Regions from separate parts of the Pantoea sp. Ae19-2 genome, predicted to be linked through region 1. Evidence: predicted binding sites of a transcription regulator. Region 1 holds the regulator's gene; each other region holds the start of a gene.
The links. The regulator CRP, encoded in region 1, controls carbon source genes, mostly activating them, when cyclic AMP is high. The targets are predictions, from matches to a motif close to ATGTGANNNNNNTCACAT.

Region 1 (5,824 bases):
CGTTGCTGAGATCGGTGACAAAACCGTTGCTGATTATCCATGCAAAAGATGACCCCTTTATGAGCGATGAGGTGATCCCGCAAAATGACCAGTTATCTGCCACTATTACCTATCAGCTGACAACACACGGTGGTCATGTTGGATTTGTGAGTGGTACCCTGCGTCAGCCTGAATTGTGGCTGGAACAGCGCGTGCCGCAGTGGATTTCCCCTTATCTGGATAGCTAACCCTGTGATTATTCCCTGGCAACAGGTTTCTCCCGAAACCCTTGAAAACGTTATTGAAGCCTTTGTTCTGCGCGAAGGTACCGACTACGGCGAACAGGAACTCAGCCTGACCGAAAAAGTCGGCAATGTGCGACGCCAGCTGCAGCAAGGTGAAGTCGTGCTGGTCTGGTCTGAGCTTCATGAATCGGTCAACATCATGCGCAAAAGTGAGTTCCGTGGCTGATGCACAGAACGAAAAATCGTGCTAACAATGCTCATCGCCTGATTTCACAGGGAGTTTCACTATGTCGGCACGTCATCCGATTATCGCGGTAACAGGTTCCAGCGGTGCCGGAACCACTACCACCAGCCTCGCATTCCGTAAAATTTTTCAGCAACTCAATTTGCACGCGGCCGAGCTGGAAGGGGACAGTTTCCACCGATTTACCCGGCCTGAAATGGATATGGCTATCCGTAAGGCGCGCGATCTGGGTCGCCATATCAGCTACTTTGGCCCGGAGGCGAATGATTTCGGTCTGCTGGAGCAGACCTTTGTTGAATACGGTGATCAGGGCAAGGGCCAGTCACGTAAATACCTGCATACCTACGACGAAGCGGTGCCCTGGAATCAGGTACCAGGTACCTTTACCCCGTGGCAGCCGCTGCCACCGGATACGGACGTGCTGTTTTATGAAGGACTGCACGGCGGCGTCGTGACGGCTCAGCACAACGTCGCTGAAAAAGTGGATTTACTGGTCGGCGTCGTCCCCATCGTTAACCTGGAGTGGATTCAGAAGCTGGTACGCGATACCGGTGAACGCGGTCATTCGCGTGAAGCCGTAATGGATTCGGTGGTGCGCTCAATGGAAGATTACATCAATTTCATTACGCCGCAGTTCTCACGCACCCATATTAACTTTCAGCGGGTTCCAACCGTCGACACCTCTAACCCCTTTGCGGCACGCACCATTCCTTCACTGGATGAAAGTTTTGTCGTCATCCACTTTCAGGGGCTGGAAGATATTGATTTTCCCTACCTACTGGCCATGCTGCAGGGATCGTTTATTTCCAATATCAACACGCTGGTTGTACCTGGCGGGAAAATGGGGCTGGCGATGGAATTAATTATGGCACCGCTGGTAAAACGGCTCATGGAAGGCAAACGCATTGAATAAAATCAGAGGCCGCGCTGGCCTCTGAATAATTACAGCTCGATAACTTCGTAACTGTGGGTAATTTCCACCCCTTTGCCTAACATAATGGCAACCGAGCAATACTTCTCAGCTGAAAGGTCGACCGCACGCGCCACGGCTTTATCTGAAAGTGCTTTTCCACTGACGATAAAATGCAGGTTGATGCGGGTAAAGATGCGAGGCGCTTCTTCCCGGCGTTCTGATTCGAGTTTTACTTCGCAATCAGCCACATCGTTGCGACCTTTTTGCAAAATTGATACCACATCAATGGCGCTGCATCCGCCGGCCGCCATCAGCACCATTTCCATAGGGCTGGGCGCTTTATCGCCGGAATTGCCGTCCATTAAGACCTGATGTCCGGACGAAGACTCGCCGAGGAATGTTAACCCTTCAACCCATTTGACTCTTGCCTGCATAATCTGGCCCCCAGAATGCCCTGTTTTTGCGTCAGAGTACGCTTTTGCCTGGTAAACAGCAATCCGGAGAAATCAGCCTTATTGCTGAAGCGAGACAACACAAGACAGTCGGCGAAAGCTGTGCTACAAACAGTGCTGAAAATATTTTTCGTCATCCGAAGACGAAGCCGGGAAGAATGATGCGCTCTGCGCAAATGCAGCCCGAATAATTTCCTGAATGGAAACACGCTTAACGCTTTCATCGCCTGGCAGGGAAACTGAGCCCTGTATTTTGGGCACGATTACAATAGAGGATAATAGCGAATGGTTCTCGGCAAACCGCAAACAGACCCTACACTTGAATGGTTCCTGTCCCATTGCCATATTCACAAGTATCCATCCAAAAGTACGCTGATTCACCAAGGTGAAAAAGCCGAAACGCTTTACTACATCGTGAAAGGTTCCGTCGCGGTACTGATTAAGGATGAAGAAGGCAAAGAGATGATTCTTTCTTATCTGAATCAAGGCGATTTTATTGGTGAGCTTGGCCTGTTTGAAGAAGGTCAGGAGCGCAGCGCCTGGGTACGTGCGAAAACTGCGTGCGAAGTGGCAGAGATTTCCTACAAGAAATTCCGTCAGCTCATCCAGGTTAACCCGGATATTTTGATGCGTCTTTCTTCTCAGATGGCTCGCCGTCTGCAGGTGACGTCAGAAAAAGTGGGAAATCTCGCTTTCCTGGATGTGACCGGACGCATTGCACAAACGTTGCTTAATCTGGCTAAACAGCCAGATGCCATGACGCATCCTGACGGCATGCAAATTAAAATTACTCGTCAGGAAATTGGCCAAATCGTTGGTTGTTCACGTGAAACCGTGGGCCGTATTTTGAAGATGCTGGAAGATCAGAACCTGATCTCCGCACACGGCAAAACCATCGTTGTTTACGGCACACGCTAAGCCTGACTGTTCACGGCGTGATGGCGACATTATGCCGTGAATGTCTTGTGTTGAGCCGATGTGGCGAAGAATAATCTATCACCCCGAAGTTAACTATGCGCTGCGCCAGACGCTGGTGTTGTGCCTTCCCGTAGCGCTCGGCTGGCTGTTCGGCGATCTGCAAAAAGGATTGCTGTTCTCATTGGTTCCCGCCTGCTGCAACATTGCCGGTCTGGACACGCCCCACAAACGCTTCTTTAAACGCCTGATCATCGGCGGCAGCCTGTTTGCCCTTGGCAGTTTACTGATGCAGTGGCTGCTGCTTAAAGACGTGCCGCTGCCGCTCATCCTGTTTGCCCTGCCTTTGCTGCTTGGCGTCACCGGAGAGATCAGTCCGCTGCACGCCCGACTGCTGCCCGGCACGTTAATCGCGTCAATTTTTACCCTCAGCCTGATTGGCCGTATGCCCATTTACGTTCCGCCCCTGCTCTATATCGGTGGAACGCTCTGGTATGGCCTGTTCAACTGGTTTTGGTTCTGGCTGTGGAAAGAGCAGCCGATGCGCGAAAGCCTGAGCCTGATCTACCGTGAGCTGGCAAATTACTGTGACGCCAAGTACAGCTTATTGACGCAGCTGACCGATCCGGAAAAAGCCCTGCCGCCCCTGCTGGCGCGTCAGCAAAAAGCGATCGATCTGATCAACACCTGCTATCAGCAAATGCATATGCTGTCTGCGAGTCGCGATCACAGCCACAAACGCCTGACCCGGGCGTTTCAGGTAGCACTGGATCTGCAGGAGCATATCTCCGTCAGCCTGCATCAGCCGGAAGAGGTCCAGAAGCTGGTCGAGCAAAGCCATGCTGAAGCCGTCATCCGCTGGAACGCCAGAACGATTTCAGCCCGGCTGCGCGCGCTGGCCGACGATATTCTGTATCACCAACTCTCTGGTCGTTTCGATATGGACAAGCAGTTGGGTGCGCTGGAGAAAATCGCCCTTCAGCATCCGGACAATCCGGTGGGTAACTTCTGTCTCTATCATTTCAGCCGTATCGCCCGGGTGCTTCGAACCCAAAAGCCGCTTTATCAACGCGACCTGATGGCCGATCGCCAGCGTCGTTTACCGCTGCTGCCCGCGTTGCGGAGCTATCTGTCGCTGCGGTCTTCCGCACTGCGAACGGCCGGGCGTTTTTCCGTCATGCTGATGCTGGGCAGCGCCCTGGCCGTGTTCTTTTCGATTCCTAAGCCCTACTGGATTTTGATGACCATCATGTTTGTCAGCCAGAGCAACTACAGCGCAACCCGCGTACGTATTCAGCACCGGGCCCTGGGAACCTTTGCCGGACTGGCTATCGCGGCGGCGTCGCTACGCCTGGATGTGCCTGAACCGCTGGTGCTGAGCATCATGCTGGTGATTACCTTTATCAGCTACCGTTTTACCCGCCAGTTTTACGGCTGGTCAATAGTGGGATTTACGGTTACGGCCGTTTATACGCTGCAACTGCTCTCCCTTAACGGGGCACAGTTTTTACTGCCCCGCCTGCTGGATACGCTGATGGGCTGCCTGATCGCCTTTGGGGGCATGTTATGGCTGTGGCCGCAGTGGCAAAGTGCCCTGCTGCGCCAGAATGCCCATGATGCGCTGGAGGCCTGTCAGGATGCCCTGCGAATGTTGCTGGGCCCGGAGCAGTCACCCGATGCGCTGGCTTACCAGCGGGTTAAGGTCAACCAGGCGCATAACGCCGTATTCAACTCCCTGAATCAGGCCATGCAGGAGCCGGGATTTAATTCACGCTACCTGCAGGATATGCGCTTATGGGTCACGCACTGCCAGTTTATCGTGGAGCACATTAACGCCATGACCATTCTGGCACGTGAACATACCATGCTGCCGCCCACGCTGGCTGAGCACTACCTGCAATGGTGCGAGATCGCCCTGCAACGGTGTCAGCAAAGGCTGGAATATGATGGGGAAAGTTCGCAGACGGATCTGCTACAGGGCGTGGAAGATATAAATGAGGGGCCGGTCACGGTACTGGAGCAGCACGTCAGGCGCATCCTGGAGCATCTGAAAGTCATGCACACGATCTCTTCTCTGGCCTGGAACCAGCGGCCTCATCATGGCCGCTGGCTGTTGCGCAGTCTGCGCCGCAAATAACTCAGGCAGACAGCACTTTCTCTACCGCACGGGCAAAGCGAGCCATGCCCTCTTCGATATCGGCAGGCTCGATAATCAGCGACGGTGCGAAGCGCATCACATCTGTTCCGGCCACCAGCACCATGACGCCTTCCGCAGCTGACGCATTCAGAATATCGCGCGCCTTGCCCGCATACTGCGGCTTCAGGGCTGCACCAATCAGCAGGCCTTTACCACGGATATCACTGAACAGGTCGTGACGCGCATCAATAGCCTTGAGCGCCTCAACAAACTGCTGGCGGCGGATTTCTACCCCATTCAGTACAGCTGGCGTATTGATAATATCTAACGCGGTTTCTGCGATCGCGCATGCCAGCGGATTGCCGCCATAAGTCGTGCCATGCACGCCAGGCGCCATGGTTGAGGCTACCTCATTGGTGGTCAGCATGGCGCTTACAGGAAAACCGCCGCCCAGCGCCTTCGCCGAGGTCAGAATATCGGGCGTCACGCCGTAGTGCTCATAGGCAAACAACTTACCGCTGCGCCCCATGCCGCTTTGCACCTCATCCAGTACCAGCAGCGCCTGGTGTTTGTCGCACAGTTCACGTAACCCCTGCATAAACGCTGGTGTTGCAGGCATCACACCGCCTTCACCCTGAATCGGCTCCACCACAATGGCGCAAGTGTGATCGTCAATCACCGCCTTAACCGCGTCCAGATCGTTGAACGGCACATGAACGATATCGGCGGGTTTCGGGCCAAAACCGTCGGAGTACTTGGGCTGACCGCCCACCGTTACGGTGAACAGCGTCCGGCCGTGAAAGGCGTTGTGAAAGGCAATGATTTTGCTTTTGAACGGGCTGTGGCGTTTACAGGCATAGTAGCGAGCCAACTTAAACGCGGCCTCATTGGCTTCTGCCCCCGAATTAGCAAAAAAGACCCGCTCCGCAAACGTGGCGT
Region 2 (5,824 bases), 1.5 Mb from region 1:
GGTCAGTGTCGAATGTTGCATAAAATCTCCTTTTTTAACGTGCGGCAAGCTCCCGACGCAGTTGAATAATTTCTTCTGCCAGCTCGCGGCAAAGCATCGCGTTCATCAGGTGATCCTGGGCGTGAACCATAATCAGGTTGACCGGGATTTTTCCGCTGCCCTCATCAGCACCGATGAGCCGGGTCTGTATCTGATGCGCCGCCTTTGCCGCCGCCGTCGCGGCGGTCAGCATGCTGTCTGCTCGTTCCCAGTTTTGCTGGCGGGCCGCACGCAACGCTTCCATCGAGCAGGAGCGCGCTTCGCCCGCCTGGATAATCAGTTCGATTACCGTGCTTTCATCGATTTCCATGCATTACTCCTTTACCGGTTGTGCTGCGCTCAGTTCCTGCTGCAGCAGTTGACGCTCGTACATTTTAAAAAACGGGTAGTAAATCAACGTGGCAATCGTCACCAGCACGGCAATCAGCACGATGACGCGCCAGTCCCAGCCGGTTGACCAGGCCGCACCAATTGGGGCGGGCGTGGTCCACGGTGCCAGCGAGATGACGTGGTTAATCAGATTGGTTTTAGTGGCGACCCAGGCAATGACGGCATTGACCAAGGGAGCAAGAACGAAGGGAATAAACAGAATGGGATTCATCACGACGGGCGAGCCAAAAATAACCGGCTCGTTGATGTTGAACATACTGGGCACGATGCTGAGTTTGCCAATGGAGCGCAGATGGGCAGACTGGCTTCGCAAATAAAGTAATACCAGCCCCATGGTGGAACCGGAACCGCCAATTACGATAAAAAACTGCCAAAAGGGTTCGATAAACACATGGCTGACAGGCTCACCCGCATTCAGTGCCTGCTGGTTCAGGCCGAGATTGGTCAGCCAGAAGGCCTGCAAAATCCCGCCGACAATCACGGCACCGTGAATGCCTGCGAACCACAACAGGTGGCACAGCAGGACGGCGACCAGCACGGCGGGCAGTGAATCCGAGGCGGAGATGATCGGAGAGAAGATCGCCATGATAGCCTGCGGCAGCAGCATGCCAAACTGTGCCTGTACCCACAGGCTAAGCGGAAATAAGGTAATAAAAATGGTAATGATGGGAATGAGCAGGTCAAAGGACTGACGAATTTTCGGCGGCACCTGTTCGGGTAATTTAAAGCCGATGTTGTGTTTCTGCAAAAAGTGCATCAGCTCCGTGGCAAAAAGCGCGACCAGAATGGCGGTAAAAATCCCCTCCCCGCCCAGCGATCCTACCGGCAGCATTTTGCCCGTTTGCGGTGCGGCCACGACCAGAAACGCCATCAGCGACAGGCTGGCCGCCATAAAGCCGTTCATCTTATAGCTGTTTGCCAGGTTGTAGGCGATAGCACTGGCGATATAGAGCGCCATAATGCCCATCGTCATGTTGTACGGCATCATGATTTGTTCTTCATGTGCCTTGACCATGCCGAGCCACCACTGTGCGAAGGCCCAACTGCTGTCTGCCGAAAAAGGAGGATGCGCAAACAGCAGCATGAAGGAACCCACAATCAGAAACGGCATTGAGGCAATAAATCCATCGCGGATGGCGATGACGTGGCGCTGGCTGGAGAGGCGCCCCGCCAGCGGACTGATGCGGTTTTCGATAACGCCGAATAACGATTCGCTTAAGCGGCTCATCCCTTAACTCCTGCTCAGGAAAACGAGAATAACGCTGCACAGGCAAATACAGGCCTGCGATATATTTTTCAGTTTCTTACTCATCAGGAATGAATAAGCTTAAGTGCATCACTTAATATCTTTTCACCCTTCATCATTCCGTAATCCATGCTGTTAATCACTGCGATGGGTTTACTGTGTTGTTGGGCGACAGGCTCAAAATCCGCCAGCTTATATTTAATCTGCGGCCCCAGCAGGCAGCAGTCATAGTCGGCAATAAGATCAGTAAACTCTTCAATTCCCACAGCTTTTACCTCTACCGCTATGCCTTGTTCTTTAGCGGCTTTTTCCATTTTCTGTACCACCATACTGGTGGACATTCCGGCGGCGCAGCACAGCAAAATCTTTGGCATTGTTAATTCCTCCGTGTGATGAATGATTAACGAATACACAGGGTAAAGATTTTCTGCAACCGGTTTCAGATTTGCATGTCAGAAGTGTGAGAAATATCAAAACGTACCGGCATCGCTGTTGAGCAATAAAACCTTCAACAGGCGCGATCATTTTCTGACCCTGAACATCGTCACGGCAGAGATAAAAATCGATGGGGTTGCGGCGTCAGAAATTAACGCGACGGCGTGGCGGCGCGTGCTGTTAACAATAAGATTTCACTGCTGTTCAGGCGCGCAAGCCTTATAATGCGTCAGAGCAATCCGATACCGTCCAGCGTGATGAGTGCCCCGACGGCAATTAGCTATACTGGTTTTATAAAAAAGGAACACTCATCCATTTCGTGATGTGCGAACCGGGAGAAGGAGTCGGTTATGTTGATTGGTTTTGTATTGTTGGTGAGCGCCTGTGGACATGATGCCTGTGAAGCGTTGCCGGTGTCGGAGCGCATCTATCCAACGAAAGCCGCCTGTGAAGTCATGGCAAACCGCATTCATAAAGTCCGCCCAAACGTGGTGCTGCTTTGTGGTGAAGTGCATCGTTCAGATAACTGAACAGGCGCAAGGACACAAAAACAGGCAGACAACATTGCAAGGATGCCGTTTAGCGTTCAAAATATAAGCTGTTTTACACCAACACAGTCGTGAATCCCATGAAAAGTAGTCGTCCCCGCCGTCCAACTGGGCGTTGGGTTTATTACATTTTGTATGAAGGCATTCTGTGGCCCTGTCCGGTACGCTGGGAATGGGAAAGCGCCTATGGCGGCTGGCTTCCGTTCTACTATTCGCCAACATTTGAATTTGTGGCAGGCGATCCCGGTAAGGCTTACCGTATTGCGCGCAGCGACGTGCGGACTAAGCGTGGAGAAGAGATGTATGCCTGACGTGTCAGGTGGCGTTCCAGGGAAACCAGGATGCGGTAAGCAGAAAGTAGAGTAACTCCAGCAGCAGTACCACCATTAGCAGCACACCAAGCTTGTGGCGAGAAAGCCACGATTTCATGCGCATATTATCGCTGTCCCCTCATTCGACAACAGTACGTCACGCGTTACTGGCAAGACGAACCGCCTTTTTCTCGTGCTTTGCAGAACCGCCTGCCCCTGCGACGATTGGATGCCGCACACGAAGATGCGCCCGCAGGCGCATCTGGATTCGGTACTATCACCGATGACATCACGACCGATTGCATCACGAAAAGTGACGCAGGATCGTCGTCAGTTGTTCAGGGTGTAGTCGAGCGTGATTTCTGCATTCAGCACCTGAGAAACCGGACAGCCTGCTTTGGCTTTATTGATGATTTCATCAAAGGTGTCGTTATCAATGCCCGGCAGAGAAACGGTGCTGGTTAAGGCGATTTTGGTGATCGCGAAGCCTTCACCTTTTTTATCCAGCGAGACGTCTGCAGTGGTATCGATGCTTTCAGGCTTATGGCCTGCGTTACCCAACATCAGCGACAGCGCCATAGAGAAACAGGCCGCATGTGCCGCACCAATCAGCTCTTCTGGGTTAGTGCCTTTTTGTCCTTCAAAGCGGGTGTTGAAGCCGTAGGGCTGTTGGTTCAGTACGCCGCTCTCGGTGCTGACTGTGCCTTTGCCTTTAATATCGCCTTCCCAATGCGCCGAGCCTTTCTTATGAATGGTCATGTCATTCCTCCTGTTGGTAAAGAAGGTAAGTATAGACAACGCATCTGATTTCGCAGCGGGCGACTATGCCGGACGCAGATTGGCTTCCTGCAGGAGCGCATTTGCCTGCACCAGCGAAGCCTGGGTGATATCGGCAATGCGCTTCGCGCCGGTTAAGGTCATCGCGACTTTCATCTCTTTTTCAATCAGCGTCAATAAATGCTCAACGCCGCGCTGTCCCTGTGTCGCCAGCGCATAGATAAAGGCGCGCCCCAGCAGAACGCTGTCTGCGCCCAACGCAATCATACGCACCACATCCAGTCCATTACGAATACCGCTGTCGGCAAGGATCGTGATATCGCCTTTGACCGCATCCGCAATCGCAGGTAAGGCACGCGCCGAGGACAGCACGCCGTCCAGCTGGCGTCCGCCATGGTTAGAAACCACGATACCGTCAGCGCCAAAGCGCACCGCGTCACGGGCGTCCTCAGGGTCCAGAATGCCTTTGATCACCATCGGGCCATCCCAGAAATCACGAATCCACTCCAGATCCTGCCAGGAAATGGAAGGATCAAAGTTCTTCGCCAGCCAGCCAATATAGTCCTCCAGGCCGGTAGGCTTGCCGAGATAGGTGGAGATATTCCCCAGATCGTGCGGCCTGCCATGTAATCCTACATCCAGTGCCCACTTTGGATGGGTGATGGCCTGCCAGTATCGCCGCAGTGCGGCATTTTCACCGCTCATGCCCGAATGCGCATCGCGATAACGCGCGCCCGGCGTCGGCATGTCCACGGTAAACACCAGCGTAGAGCAGCCTGCCGCTTTGGCCCGCTCCAGGGCATTACGCATGAAGCCTCTGTCCCGCAGCACATAGAGCTGGAACCACATGGGGCGATTGATCTGCGGCGCCACCTCTTCAATAGGGCACACAGAAACGGTGGACAGCGTGAAAGGGATGCCTTTGCCTGCGGCGGCGCGAGCAGCCTGCACTTCGCCCCGACGAGCATACATGCCGCACAGCCCGACTGGTGCCAGCGCCACGGGCATTGACAGCGTTTCATTAAACAGGGTGGTTTCGAGACTGAGTTCGGACATGTTGCGCAGGATGCGCTGGCGCAGCGCCACCTCCGAGAGATCGGCGACGTTGCGCTGTAATGTGTGCTCCGCATAAGCCCCGCCATCCAGATAGTGAAACAGGAAAGGCGGCAAAATACGTTGTGCAGCGGCGCGGTAGTCACTGGCGGCAGAAATGATCATCAGCGTTTCTCCTTGTGGTTGTCCAGGTGATGGCCTGGTAAACGCGTAATACGCGCCTGTCTGGCTTCGTCTTCATCAAGCGTTTTCATCGTGGTATGAACAAAACCAAGATGATCCATCGCCGCTAAGCGGGCGGCCTCGGCATCACCCAGTAAAATGGCGTCAAGCATTGCCCTGTGCTGAACGGTGAGGCGGTCGAAAATCGTCGAGCTGGTGTACATCAACCTGCGGCTGTGCAACATCGAGGACTGCAGCAAATCAAAAAATCCGCGCATGGTTTGTAGCAGCACCACGTTATGCGAGGCTTCCGCGATAGCGAGGTGAAAGCGCAGATCGGCCTGACCGGCCAGATGGGGATCGTCGCTCTCCTTCAACGCCAGCGTGGCGTCAAAAGCGTACTGCAGTCGTTCCTTATCTGACTCTGTTGCCCGAAGTGCCGCATGCCATGCGGTGCTGGCTTCAATCGCGTGGCGCGCTTCCAGAATGTCATAGCGGTAATCCGGATCGTTGGCCAACAGCTGACGAATCGGCTCAACAATGCGCTGTTCAGACCAGGGCTCCTGGGGCTGACGCAGCCAGGTGCCGTCGCCGCGTCGGCTCGTCAATATTCCGCTGCTGATAAGCTGCTGAATAGCTTCGCGCAGCGACGAGCGCGAGACGCCAAGCGCCGCAGCCAACTGGCGCTCGGCAGGCAAACGCATTCCGGGCTCAAGCTGATGGTCGCGAATATACTGTTGGAGCCGAACCCGCAGCGGATCGGCGGACGGCAGTAAGTTTGGTGTCATGGGATCATCCAGGGAAAAACGTAAGCCTGAAGCGTGGTAATGATGCCCACCAGGCAGGTAAATATCAGGCTGTGC
Region 3 (5,824 bases), 4.1 Mb from region 1:
CTTTACCGGCGATGAATGCAGCACCACCGTTGGAGAACTGTACGATAACCGGCGCTTTTACTTTCGCCGCGGCTTCCAGTACAGCGTTAATGGAGTCGGTGCCGACGCAGTTGACCGCAGGCAGAGCGAATTTGTTCTCTTTCGCTACTTTGAAGATCTTCTGAACGTCATCACCAGTGACAACGCCGGGTTTTACGAAATCAAAAATTTTAGACATGATTGTGTCCTGTTTCGTGACCGGTTATCCCCGATACGGGGACAGCGATTTAAACGCCCGGTTTCGGGCGAGTTTTTAGGCGATGCCGTAGGGCACCGCCCCCAAAGGATTAATGCTTCGCACGCTCTTCCAGCATGGCTACGGCAGGCAGTTTTTTGCCTTCCACGAACTCCAGGAAGGCACCGCCGCCGGTAGAGATGTAGGAGATTTTGTCTTCGATACCGAACAGGTCGATAGCAGCCAGCGTATCACCGCCGCCCGCCACTGAGAATGCTTCGCTGTCTGCAATGGCGTTAGCCACAATCTCGGTGCCTTTGCGGAAGTTCGGGAATTCAAACACGCCCACCGGGCCGTTCCACAGAATGGTTTTGGCATTCTTCAGGATGGTCGCCATGGCCTGAGCGGTTTCATCACCGAAGTCCATAATCTCTTCGTTATCTGCGACTTCCGAAACCTTTTTCACGGTTGCCGGGGCAGTTTCAGAGAATTCCGTGCCAACACGTGAATCGGTTGGAACAGGAATGCCGTACTGATCGCGCAGGCCTTTGGCCGCGTCAACGAAGTCTGGCTCATACAGCGATTTGCCCACGTTGTTGTCGATAGCGACAAAGGTGTTGGCGATGCCGCCGCCGACAATCACGGTATCGGCAATCTTCACCAGCGACTGCAGCACGTCAAATTTGGTTGAAACCTTAGAACCACCGACCACAGCCACCAGCGGGCGCTCAGGGTTCTTCATCACTTTACCCAGCGCTTCCAGCTCAGCTGACAGCAGCGGGCCAGCACAGGCGACAGGGGCAAATTTGCCAACGCCATGCGTGGATGCCTGGGCGCGGTGCGCGGTACCAAAGGCATCCATAACAAAGACGTCGCACAGCGCAGCGTATTTCTTAGACAGCGCTTCGTCGTCTTTCTTTTCGCCTTTATTGAAGCGAACGTTTTCCAGTACGACCAGTTCGCCCGCGCCGATATCGACGCCGTCGAGGTAGTCTTTCGCCAGGGTAACCTGAGTACCGTTCAGTTTCTCTTTCAGGTAGTTCACTACTGGCAGCAGTGAGAATTCTTCGTTGTATTCACCTTCGGTCGGACGACCCAGGTGAGAGGTAACCATCACTTTGGCGCCCTGTTTCAACGCCGCTTCGATAGTTGGCAGTGAAGCACGAATACGTGCATCTGACGTCACTTTCCCTTCTTTCACTGGTACGTTGAGATCGGCGCGAATTAAAACGCGTTTGCCAGCAAGATCCAGATCGGTCATCTTAATTACGGACATGGTGAACCCTCTCGTTGATTCTCATAAGTTTTGCCAGACGCAAACCGCGTCTTACCTGAAACCGCTTGCGGCCATCGCTAACGTTGTGTCGAGCATTCGGTTAGCAAAGCCCCATTCGTTGTCACACCAGACCAGGGTTTTGATCAGATGCTGACCGCTGACCCGCGTTTGTGTACCGTCCACAATGGCACTGTGCGGATCATGGTTGAAATCTACTGAGACTAACGGCAATTCTGTATAGTCAACTATACCACGAAATGCCCCTTCTGCCGCGCTTTGCAACAAGGCGTTAACCTCACAGGCCCGAACGGGCTGGCGCACGGAAACGCTGAGATCAATGGCCGTCACGTTGATCGTCGGTACGCGAACCGCGATGGCTTCGAAGCGATCGTTAAATTTCGGAAAAATACGCGCAATGCCTGCCGCCAACCGGGTATCCACCGGGATGATAGACTGACTGGCCGCACGCGTACGGCGCAGATCGCTGTGGTAGGCGTCAATCACCTGCTGATCGTGCATCGCCGAATGGATAGTCGTTACCGTCCCCGACTCGATACCAAAAGCGTCATCCAGTAGCTTGATCACCGGAATAATGCAGTTAGTGGTACAGGATGCATTAGAGACAATACAGTCCGTTTGTTTCAGTTCCTGCTCGTTAACGCCGTACACCACGGTTGCATCAAGATCGTTCCCCCCTGGATGGGAAAACAGCACTTTCTTCGCTCCTGCACGCAGATGGGCTTCGCCGTCATCACGGGAACCGTAAACGCCTGTGCAGTCCAGCACCACGTCAACGTTAAGCTCGCCCCAGGGCAGTTCGTCCAGTCCGGCACGATGCAGAATACGGATAATATCGTCTCCGACCCACAGCTGATCCCGCTCCTGACGCACATCCAGCGCGAAACGCCCATGACTGGTATCGTACTTTAGCAGGTGCGCCATGCCCGCAGCCTCAGCCAGTTCGTTAACTGCCACCACTGTGATCTCCGCGCGGCGGCCCGTTTCATACAGTGCACGCAACACGTTGCGCCCAATGCGACCAAAGCCGTTTATCGCTACCCGAATGGTCATCTTTCTCCTGCCAAACCAGACTGAAAAAAAGGTGCAGATAGCCTGAGCGTTTCACTGCATTTTGTACAGGAGATTCTTAGCCCGACCGCTGGCAAAGCAGCCTCAACTGAAACGGTTCAGCTAGGATAATAGAAGGACGGAATAACGGGAATGATTGCGATCAAGCGGGCTGCGTATTTTTGGATCTACATCACAAAATTACGCAAAAAATCGCTATTACTACAGGAATAATTTTGTCGATAAGGGGGCAAACTGCGCCCCCTTTCATCTGGGCACAGGCGAGCCTTCACTCGCCTGTGCCCTTCTGTCAGGCCAGCAACGCTTTTGCTTTCGCTACTACGTTGTCTACCGTGAAGCCGAAGACTTCAAACAGCTTCTCAGCAGGCGCTGACTCACCAAAGGTGGTCATGCCGACGATAGCGCCGTTCAGGCCGGTATATTTGAACCAATAGTCTGCAATACCCGCTTCAATGGCAACGCGAGCGGCAACGGCCTTCGGCAGGACAGATTCACGATATTCAGCAGACTGCTTGTCGAACGCATCCGTTGATGGCATGGAAACCACGCGAACCTTACGGCCTTCATCGGTCAGTTTCTGATACGCAGCCACAGCCAGTTCAACTTCTGAACCGGTGGCGATCAGAATCAGCTCTGGCGTGCCCGCGCTGTCTTTCAGCACATAACCGCCACGGGCCACGTTTGCCAGCTGCTCTGCGGTACGATCCTGCTGCGCCAGATTCTGACGAGAGAAGATCAGTGCGCTTGGACCATCTTTACGCTCAATCGCATATTTCCACGCCACTGCTGATTCCACCTGATCACACGGACGCCACAGGCTCATGTTTGGTGTGGTACGCAGGCTCGCCATCTGCTCTACCGGCTGGTGCGTCGGGCCATCTTCGCCCAGGCCAATAGAGTCGTGGGTATAAACCATAATTTGACGGATTTTCATCAGCGCGGCCATACGGGCGGCGTTACGTGCATACTCAACAAACATCAGGAAGGTCGCGGTATAAGGCAGGAAGCCGCCATGCAGCGCCAGACCGTTGGCAATCGCGGTCATACCGAATTCACGCACGCCGTAGTGAATATAGTTGCCGGCAGCGTCTTCATTGATGGGCTTAGAGCCAGACCAGATGGTAAGGTTACTGGGTGCCAGATCAGCCGAACCGCCCAGATATTCTGGCAGGATTTTACCAAAGGCTTCGATCGCATTTTGTGAGGCTTTACGGCTGGCGATTTTCGCCGGATTAGCCTGTAACTGCTCGATAAACTTCTGCGATTCCTGCTGCCAGTTAGCCGGCAGTTCGTTGCTCATGCGGCGCGTAAATTCTGCAGCCAGCTCTGGGAAGGCACTGGCATAGGCCGCGAATTTCGTGTTCCACGCATCCTCTTTCGCCTTGCCTACTTCCTTAGCATCCCACTCAGCATAAATGTCTGAAGGAATAACGAAAGGCGGATAGTCCCAGCCTAACTGTTTGCGGGTGAGCGCAATCTCGTCATCGCCCAGCGGTGCGCCGTGTGAATCGTGGGTCCCCGCTTTATTCGGTGAACCAAAACCGATCACAGTTTTGCACATCAGCAGTGACGGCTTGTCGCTCACCGCTTTCGCTTCTTCAATGGCTTTCGCGATGGCGTCGGCATCGTGACCGTCAACGCCGCGCACCACATGCCAGCCGTAAGCTTCGAAGCGCTTCGCGGTGTCATCGGTGAACCAGCCGTCAACATGACCATCGATGGAGATACCATTGTCATCATAGAATGCCACCAGCTTGCCCAGCTTCAGCGTACCCGCCAGCGAGCACACTTCGTGTGAGATGCCTTCCATCATGCAGCCGTCGCCCATAAAGACCCAGGTATTATGATCTACGATCTCATGGCCCGGACGGTTGAACTGTGCTGCCAGCGTGCGCTCCGCAATGGCAAAACCTACGGCGTTAGCGATGCCCTGCCCCAGCGGACCGGTCGTGGTTTCCACGCCCACGGTATAGCCATATTCAGGGTGCCCCGGCGTTTTAGAATGCAACTGACGGAAGTTTTCCAGCTCGCTAATCTGTAAATCGTAGCCGGTAAGGTGCAGCAGGCTGTAAATCAGCATCGAACCGTGACCATTGGACAGAACAAAACGGTCGCGATCGGCCCAGTGTGGGTTGGTTGGGTTATGATTGAGATAGCCGCGCCACAAGACTTCGGCGATATCCGCCATGCCCATCGGGGCACCCGGATGTCCCGATTTAGCTTTTTGCACTGCGTCCATACTTAACGCGCGAATGGCGTTGGCAAGATCTTTACGAGAGGGCATCTTCTACTCCAGTTCGGATTAATGATTTGCGCCTTAACCTGTTGTAATTAATCAGCTATCGGGCAAAGCACGGGGAAAAGTTTCACCACAATGTACATGAAAAACGGGGCAAAAGTAATGTCGTAAAACGCTAAATGTTCCCGCTTCGTCTGGCTTTTCCAGTCATGTCTGCTAGCAAAAAGGTTTATCACGAACTATAACCTGTTGGTTAAACCACCTTGTACGGATTCAGGTGTTTGTTTTTTATCTTGTTACTTATGGGACGACAGAATGAAAATTCATAAAATGGCACTGGCTCTGGGCCTGGTTGCGCTGCTTAGCGGCTGTGAGGGTGTAAATAGTAATGGTCTGCTGCAATCCGGCGCACAGGCATTTCAGGCTTACACGTTGAGCGATGCTCAGGTCAAGCAGCTTAGCGATCAGTCCTGCGCCCAAATGGACAAAGAAAATCAGGTCGCGCCAGCTGACAGCGAGTACCAGCAACGGCTGAATAAAATCGCTGCGGCACTGGGCGACAACATCAATGGTATTCCGGCTAACTACAAGGTTTACCAGACCAAAGACGTTAACGCCTGGGCAATGGCCAATGGCTGCATCCGCGTTTACAGCGGACTGATGGATATGATGACCGACAATGAAGTCGAGGCGGTACTGGGCCATGAAATGGGCCACGTTGCGCTGGGTCATACGCGCAAAGCGATGCAGGTCGCCTTCACCACAACGGCAGCACGCACCGCGGCGGCATCGGCTGGCGGTATTATTGGTTCGCTGTCACAGTCGCAGTTGGGTGATATGGGTGAAAAATTAGTAAATGCCCAGTTCTCGCAGACGCAGGAGACTCAGGCTGATGACTACTCATACAACCTGCTGAAAAAGCGCGGTATTGATCCGGTCGGGCTGGCAACCAGCTTTGAAAAACTGGCAAAACTGGAACAGGGCCGTCAAAGCTCAATGTTTGACT

Region 2: the regulator CRP is predicted to act here: its motif matches at 2,134-2,151, upstream of AAIE03_RS13250 (PTS sugar transporter subunit IIB).
Region 3: the regulator CRP is predicted to act here: its motif matches at 2,740-2,757, upstream of epd (erythrose-4-phosphate dehydrogenase).

What each region holds. Positions count from the first base shown of each region.
Region 1 is NZ_JBCHWE010000001.1:4,298,693-4,304,516, reverse strand. Features, by position in the region: gene AAIE03_RS19760 (hydrolase) at 1-227, shown strand, start outside; gene AAIE03_RS19755 (YheU family protein) at 232-450, shown strand; gene AAIE03_RS19750 (phosphoribulokinase) at 512-1,381, shown strand; gene AAIE03_RS19745 (OsmC family protein) at 1,411-1,815, opposite strand; gene crp (cAMP-activated global transcriptional regulator CRP) at 2,119-2,751, shown strand; gene AAIE03_RS19735 (YccS/YhfK family putative transporter) at 2,810-4,885, shown strand; gene argD (bifunctional acetylornithine/succinyldiaminopimelate transaminase) at 4,887-5,824, opposite strand, start outside.
Region 2 is NZ_JBCHWE010000001.1:2,840,857-2,846,680, forward strand. Features, by position in the region: gene AAIE03_RS13235 (glycoside hydrolase family 1 protein) at 1-21, opposite strand, end outside; gene AAIE03_RS13240 (PTS lactose/cellobiose transporter subunit IIA) at 35-349, opposite strand; gene AAIE03_RS13245 (PTS cellobiose transporter subunit IIC) at 353-1,657, opposite strand; gene AAIE03_RS13250 (PTS sugar transporter subunit IIB) at 1,741-2,049, opposite strand; gene AAIE03_RS13255 (hypothetical protein) at 2,461-2,640, shown strand; gene AAIE03_RS13260 (hypothetical protein) at 2,739-2,969, shown strand; gene AAIE03_RS13265 (OsmC family protein) at 3,300-3,728, opposite strand; gene lldD (FMN-dependent L-lactate dehydrogenase LldD) at 3,792-4,964, opposite strand; gene lldR (transcriptional regulator LldR) at 4,964-5,749, opposite strand; gene lldP (L-lactate permease) at 5,746-5,824, opposite strand, start outside.
Region 3 is NZ_JBCHWE010000001.1:203,341-209,164, reverse strand. Features, by position in the region: gene fbaA (class II fructose-bisphosphate aldolase) at 1-217, opposite strand, end outside; gene pgk (phosphoglycerate kinase) at 327-1,490, opposite strand; gene epd (erythrose-4-phosphate dehydrogenase) at 1,542-2,561, opposite strand; gene tkt (transketolase) at 2,869-4,863, opposite strand; gene loiP (metalloprotease LoiP) at 5,134-5,824, shown strand, end outside.